2 linked regions of the Paracoccus pantotrophus genome follow. The protein of the gene in region 1 interacts with the protein of each later gene in a pairwise test. Links are inferred from orthologs where the notes say so. Each region holds a gene or a part of one and is shown on either strand. Other genes may lie near its edges.

Region 1 (2,966 bases):
TCATGGCCTTTTTCACAACGCAGGGCATAGCGGATCATCTCGGCTCCTTTCCCTTTAAATATCGGGCCGCGCAGGGGCTTATGCAAGCCCGCGCCGGGCCAGGGCCGCGATCCGTCCGATCAACGTGGCGGGATTGCCAGCCCGCGCCAGAAGCAGCGCCCGCGCCGCCGCGCCCATGCGGCGCTGCCCCCCGGCATCCCGCGCCAGGGCGGCCAGCGCCTGCGGCAGGCCCGCCGCATCGCAGCCCTGCGCCGCGCCGGCCGCGGCCAGATCGGCATAGTCGCCGGCATGGTTGGCGACATGCGGCCCGTGCAGGACGGCGCAGCGCCAGGCGGCGGGCTCCCATGGCGTATGGCCGCCGTGATCGGCAAAGGAACCGCCGGTGATGCAGATGCCGGCGGCGTGATACCATTGCGCCATCTCGCCCAGCGTATCGGCCAGCAGCACCGGCGCGCCAGGCCCGCCGCCCCGGCTGCGACGCGCATATTCCAGCCCCCGCGCGGCGATCAGCGCCGCCACGGCATCGCCGCGCTCGGGATGGCGCGGCGCCAGGATCAGCCGCAGGCCCGGCACCGCCTCGCGCGCCGCCGCCCAGGCATCCAGCATCAGCGCATCCTCGCCCTCATGGGTCGAGGCCGCCAGCACGGTGCGCGCGCGCTCCGGCCCGTCCTCGCCCGGCTCGACCCGGGCAGGGGCCAGCAGCTTCAGGTTCAGCCGCGGCGTCAGCGCGCCCGCCCGCAGCCCCAGCGCCAGCAGCCGCGCCTCGCTGCCTGGATCCTGCGCCGACAGCGCGTCGATGCGGGCCAGCATCGGCCCGATCAGCCCCGGCAGCCGGCGCCAGCGCGCCGCCGAGCGTGCCGAGATGCGCGCGCCCACCACGACCTGCGCCACGCCCCGCGCCGCCGCCATGGCCGAGCGGTTGGGCCAAAGCTCGTTCTCGACCGTGACCAGCACGGCGGGCCGAACCCGGTCCAGAAAGCGGCCCACCGCCTGCGGCACGTCCAGCGGCGCCAGCGCGCAAGGATGGCCCAGCCGCCGGGCCAGGTCGCGCCCGGTCAGGCTGTTGGTCGTCACCACCAGGGGAAAGTCCGGCGCCAGCGCCTCGGCCAGCACGCGGGCCGAGTTCAGCTCGCCCACGCTGGCCGCATGCAGCCAGATCCCGCCCGGCGCGACCGCGGGGCCGGACAGCGCCAGCCGTTCGCGCCAATCCGCCCCGGCCAGCGGCGCGGCCAGGCCCAGCGCCCCGCCGGCCAGCGCCGTGGCGCCGCGCCAGATCAACGCAGCGCGGCCTCGGCAGCCTCGCGGATGGCGCGGATGTTCTCGCCGTAAGGGGCACTGTTCGACACCGAGCCGCCGCGGAACACGGCCGAGCCGGCGACCAGAACATCCGCCCCCGCCGCCGCGACCAGCGGCGCGGTGGTGGGATCGACCCCGCCGTCGATCTCGATATGCACCGGCCGGTCGCCGATCATGGCGCGCAATTCGCGCACCTTCTCGACCTGGCTGTGGATGAACTTCTGCCCGCCGAAGCCGGGGTTCACCGTCATCACGCAGATCAGGTCGACATCGTCCAGCAGCGGCCGCGCGGCTTCCGCCGGGGTGCCGGGGTTCAGCGCCAGCCCGGCCCTGGCGCCGGTGCCGCGAATGGCCTGAAGCGTGCGGTGGACATGCGCCCCGGCCTCGACATGGGCGGTGATGATGTCGCTGCCCGCCTCGGCGAAGGCCTCGATATAGGGATCCACCGGGGCGATCATCAGGTGCACGTCCATCACGCCGCGGATATGCGGCCGGATCGCCTTGCACATCGCGGGACCGAAGGTCAGGTTCGGCACGAAATGCCCGTCCATCACATCGACATGGACCCAGTCGGCGCCCTGGTCCTCGACCGCGCGGCATTCCTGGCCGAAATTGGCGAAATCCGCGGAAAGGATGGAAGGCGCGATCTTGATGCGGCGGTCGAACGTCATGTCTGGCTCCCTGCAATGCCCCTGGTCCCGGTTATCGTCCCGGCCGGGCGGCCGTCAACAGGCCTGAAGGTCGCATTTCACCGTTTCCCAAATACCCCGCGGGGGTCCGGGGGCGCGAAGCCCCCGGCTTCCCCCCTTGGGCTTTCCGCCGCAGGGCCTATATTGGGGCCAAGGCGCCAGGCCGCAGCCGGCCCCCGCGCATCCCTATTCCGAAGGACTTCCAATGACCGAAACGAAGGAAATTTCCTGGGACGACTGCATGCTGCCCTTCCAGCTGGAACGCTCGGACATGCGCGGCCGCGTCGCGCGTCTCGGGCCCCTGCTCGAACACATCCTGTCGCGCCACGACTACCCGGTCCCGGTCAGCGCCATGGTGGCGGAACTGACCACGCTCGCCGCGCTGATCGGCCAGACCATCAAGCTGCGCTGGAAGCTCTCGCTCCAGGTGCGCGGCAACGGCGCCATCCGCACCATCGCCACCGACTATTACGCCCCCGAGACCGAGGGCGGCCCCGCCCGCATGCGTGCCTGGGCCAGTTTCGACGCCGAGCGGTTGCAAGACGGTCTGCCCGGCTTCGACCAGCTCGGCCAGGGCTATTTCGCGGTGCTGATCGACCAGGGCGAGGGCACGACCCCCTACCAGGGCCTGACGCCGCTGGCCGGCGGTTCGCTTGCCACCTGCGCGCAGACCTATTTCGAACAGTCCGAACAGCTGCCGACCCGGTTCGAGCTGACGGTGGGCCGCGCGCGGCTGCCCGGCCAACACCAGGAACATTGGCGCGCCGGCGGCATCATGCTGCAGACCCTGCCGGCCGGCAGCCATGCCGGGCCCGAGGGCGGCGACCTGCAATCCGCCGACATCCTGCAGGGCGCGCAATCCGAGGACTGGAACCGCGCCACCACGCTGATGGCCACGGTCGAGGCGATGGAACTGGTCGATCAGGCCCTGCCCTTGCCGAACCTGGTCTTCCGCCTGTTCCACGAGGAGGAGCCCGCGGC
Region 2 (2,986 bases), on another replicon or contig:
CTGGACGATTGCGCCGAGGCGCTGCGCGAGCACGATCCCGACCGCTTCGGCATCTGTCTGCTGGCCCCCGCTGAGGCGCGGCCGCGGCTGCTGACGCTTTATGCGCTGAACCTGGAGCTGGCGCGTGCGCCGCTCGCCTCGACCGAGCCGCTGATCGCCGAGATGCGGCTGCAATGGTGGATCGAGCGGCTGGAGGACATCGGCGCCGGCAAGGTGCAGTCGCATGAGCTGCTGACGCCGCTGGCCGAGGCCTGGGGACCGCGCGCCGCCGGTTTCCCGGTACTGGCCGAGGCGCGGCGCCGCGATGCGGCGCGCGAGCCGCTGGACGGGCCCGAAGCCGTCGCGGCCTATGTGCGGGATACGGCGGTGCCGCTGGCGCGCTTCGCCGCCGAGGCCATGGGCTGGGAGGCTGCCGGGGGCTTCGCGCCCCCGGACCCCCGCGGGGTATTTGGAAAACGGAGAAAGCCGGATGTTGCCGAGGTCGTCGACGCCCAGGCCGAGGGGGTGGGGTTGGCGCATTGGCTGGCCGCGCTGCCGGCCTTGCAGGGGTTGGGGCTCGGGCTTTGGGACGCCTCGCCCGAGGTGCTGGCCGGGATTGCAGGCAAGGCCCGTGCGAAACTTGCCGAGGCCCGGGCGCAGCGCCGGTTCGTGCCGCGCCGGCTGGCGCCGGTGCTGTTTGCCGGGGCGGGCGTGCGGGCCGCGTTGCGGGCCGCGCCGCGGGGGATCGAGGCGCTGGCCGGTGCCGCCCCTTCGGAATTCCGCCGCCGCCTGGCGCTTGGCGCCTTTGCCCTGACGCATCGCTGGTGGATATGAAAAGGGCGGCCGCCTGGGCCGCCCTGCTTCGTTGCGATGCCCCGCGGATCAGCCGCGCAGGATGGACTTGCCGGCATATTCGGCCGCGGCGCCCAGCATTTCCTCGATGCGGATCAGCTGGTTGTATTTCGCCAGCCGGTCCGAGCGCGCGAGGCTGCCGGTCTTGATCTGGCCGCAATTCGTCGCCACCGCCAGGTCGGCGATGGTGGCGTCCTCGGTCTCGCCCGAGCGGTGCGACATCACCGAGGTATAGCGCGCGCGGTCGGCCATGCGCACCGCGTCCAGCGTCTCGGTCAGGGTGCCGATCTGGTTCACCTTGACCAGCAGCGAGTTGCCGCAGCCCTTCGCGATGCCCTCGGCCAGCCGCGCCGGGTTGGTCACGAAGAGGTCGTCGCCGACCAGCTGCACCCGGCTGCCCAGCGTGTCGGTCAGCAGTTTCCAGCCGTCCCAGTCGTCCTCGGCGCAGCCGTCCTCGATCGACAGGATCGGGTAGTCGTTGCAGAGCGCTTCCAGGTAGGCGACGTTCTCGGCCGGGCTCAGCGACTTGCCCTCGCCGGCCATCTCGTATTTGCCGCCCTTGAAATATTCGGTCGAGGCGCAGTCCAGCGCCAGCATGATGTCGTCGCCGGGCTGGTAGCCGGCCTTCTCGATGGCCTTGAGGATGAAGTCCAGCGCATCGCGGGTCGAGCTGAGGTTCGGCGCGAAGCCGCCCTCGTCGCCGACGCCGGTGGCGAGGCCGGCCGAGGACAGTTCCTTCTTCAGCGTGTGGAAGACTTCCGAGCCCATGCGCACGGCTTCGCGGATGTTCTCCGCCGCCACCGGCATGATCATGAATTCCTGGATGTCGATCGGGTTGTCGGCATGTTCGCCGCCGTTGATGATGTTCATCATCGGCACCGGCAGCACGCGGGCACCGGCGCCGCCGACATAGCGATAGAGCGGCTGGGTGCAGGCCTCGGCCGCGGCCTTGGCCACCGCCAGCGACACGCCCAGGATGGCATTGGCGCCCAGCCGGCCCTTGTTCGGGGTGCCGTCCAGTTCGATCATCATGCGGTCGATGGCGACCTGCTCGGTCGCATCCTCGCCGATCAGGTTCTCGGCGATCTCGCCGTTGACGGCGGCGACGGCCTCGAGCACGCCCTTGCCCAGGTAGCGCGCCTTGTCGCCGTCGCGCTTTTCCACCGCCTCATGCGCGCCGGTCGAGGCGCCCGAGGGCACCGCCGCCCGGCCCATGGTGCCGTCTTCCAGCGTCACATCGACCTCGACCGTCGGGTTGCCCCGGCTGTCCAGTATCTCGCGCGCGAATATGTCGATGATGGCGGTCATGTCTGCGTCCCCCTTGGCTGACGAGCTTTGGCGCTGTTTAACCGCCTTCGCAGTTGCAGAAAAGCGTCAATCCGCCCCGGCCGCCCCATCCTCGCCGGGAATGCGCGAGGTGACGCGGGCCGGCTGATAGCCGCGCGGCACCTCCTCATGCGCATCGACCGCCAGATCGGCCCAGACCGGCAGGTGGTCCGAGGCCGCCCGCGCCATCTCGTTGTCCAGCACGCCGCAATCCAGCACCTCGATGCTGCGCGAGACGGCAAAGCGGTCATAGCGCAGGCGCGGGAAGGGCGCGGGCCAGCTGGGGCCCGGGGTGATGACGCGCAGCGCCTCCAGCGCCTCGAGCCCGCGCGAATCGTGCCATTCGTTGAAATCCCCGGTCAGCGCCATGCGGTCATGGCCGATGCGCCGCGACTGGGCGATGATGCGCGACAGCTGCGCGCGGCGCGACGAGCGCATCAGCCCCAGATGCACCGCTACCACCGTCAGCCCCGGCAGGCGCAGCACCAGCGCGCCCCTGGGCTCGATCCCCGGCAGGGGCAGGCGGCGGATCTCGGCCTTGTCGCGCAGTTCGGGGCGCAGCAGGATGGTCTGGCCGTGCCAGCCCAGCGAATTTTCGCCGGTGCCCAGAAAGGGGGCGGGGACCATGCCCGTGGTCTTTTCGATCAGCTTGCGCGGCAACGCCTCGGGCCGGGCGCCGAAGCGGAAATCGACCTCTTGCAGGGCGATCACGTCGGCATCCAGTTCGGCGATGACGCGCAGGTTGCGCTCGGGCGCGTGCGGGCCGGTCATGCCGCGGCACTTGTGCAGGTTGTAGCTGGCCAGTCTCAGGCGGTCGGGGCTTTTCGGC

The links. The genes of interacting proteins can lie anywhere in the genome.
Region 2: the proteins of rpe (region 1) and eno interact in binary tests that used the Escherichia coli proteins (3 or more experiments, as listed by UniProt). The link is inferred for Paracoccus pantotrophus from one-to-one orthologs.

What each region holds. Positions count from the first base shown.
Region 1 is NZ_CP044426.1:186,116-189,081, reverse strand. The notes cover bases 122-2,833. They hold rpe (ribulose-phosphate 3-epimerase), read right to left. Parts: upstream 1,968-2,833; coding sequence 1,275-1,967; downstream 122-1,274. Other genes in these bases: hslO (Hsp33 family molecular chaperone HslO), read left to right, coding at 2,191-2,833; ESD82_RS11320 (3-deoxy-D-manno-octulosonic acid transferase), read right to left, coding at 122-1,278. In the rest of the region: ESD82_RS11325 (DUF1178 family protein), read right to left, coding at 1-38; more of ESD82_RS11320, read right to left, coding at 79-121; more of hslO, read left to right, coding at 2,834-2,966. UniProt on the Escherichia coli protein: Catalyzes the reversible epimerization of D-ribulose 5-phosphate to D-xylulose 5-phosphate.
Region 2 is NZ_CP044423.1:840,773-843,758, forward strand. It holds eno (phosphopyruvate hydratase), read right to left. Parts: upstream 2,140-2,986; coding sequence 862-2,139; downstream 1-861. Other genes in the region: ESD82_RS04055 (squalene/phytoene synthase family protein), read left to right, coding at 1-813; ESD82_RS04065 (endonuclease/exonuclease/phosphatase family protein), read right to left, coding at 2,206-2,986. UniProt on the Escherichia coli protein: Catalyzes the reversible conversion of 2-phosphoglycerate (2-PG) into phosphoenolpyruvate (PEP). It is essential for the degradation of carbohydrates via glycolysis.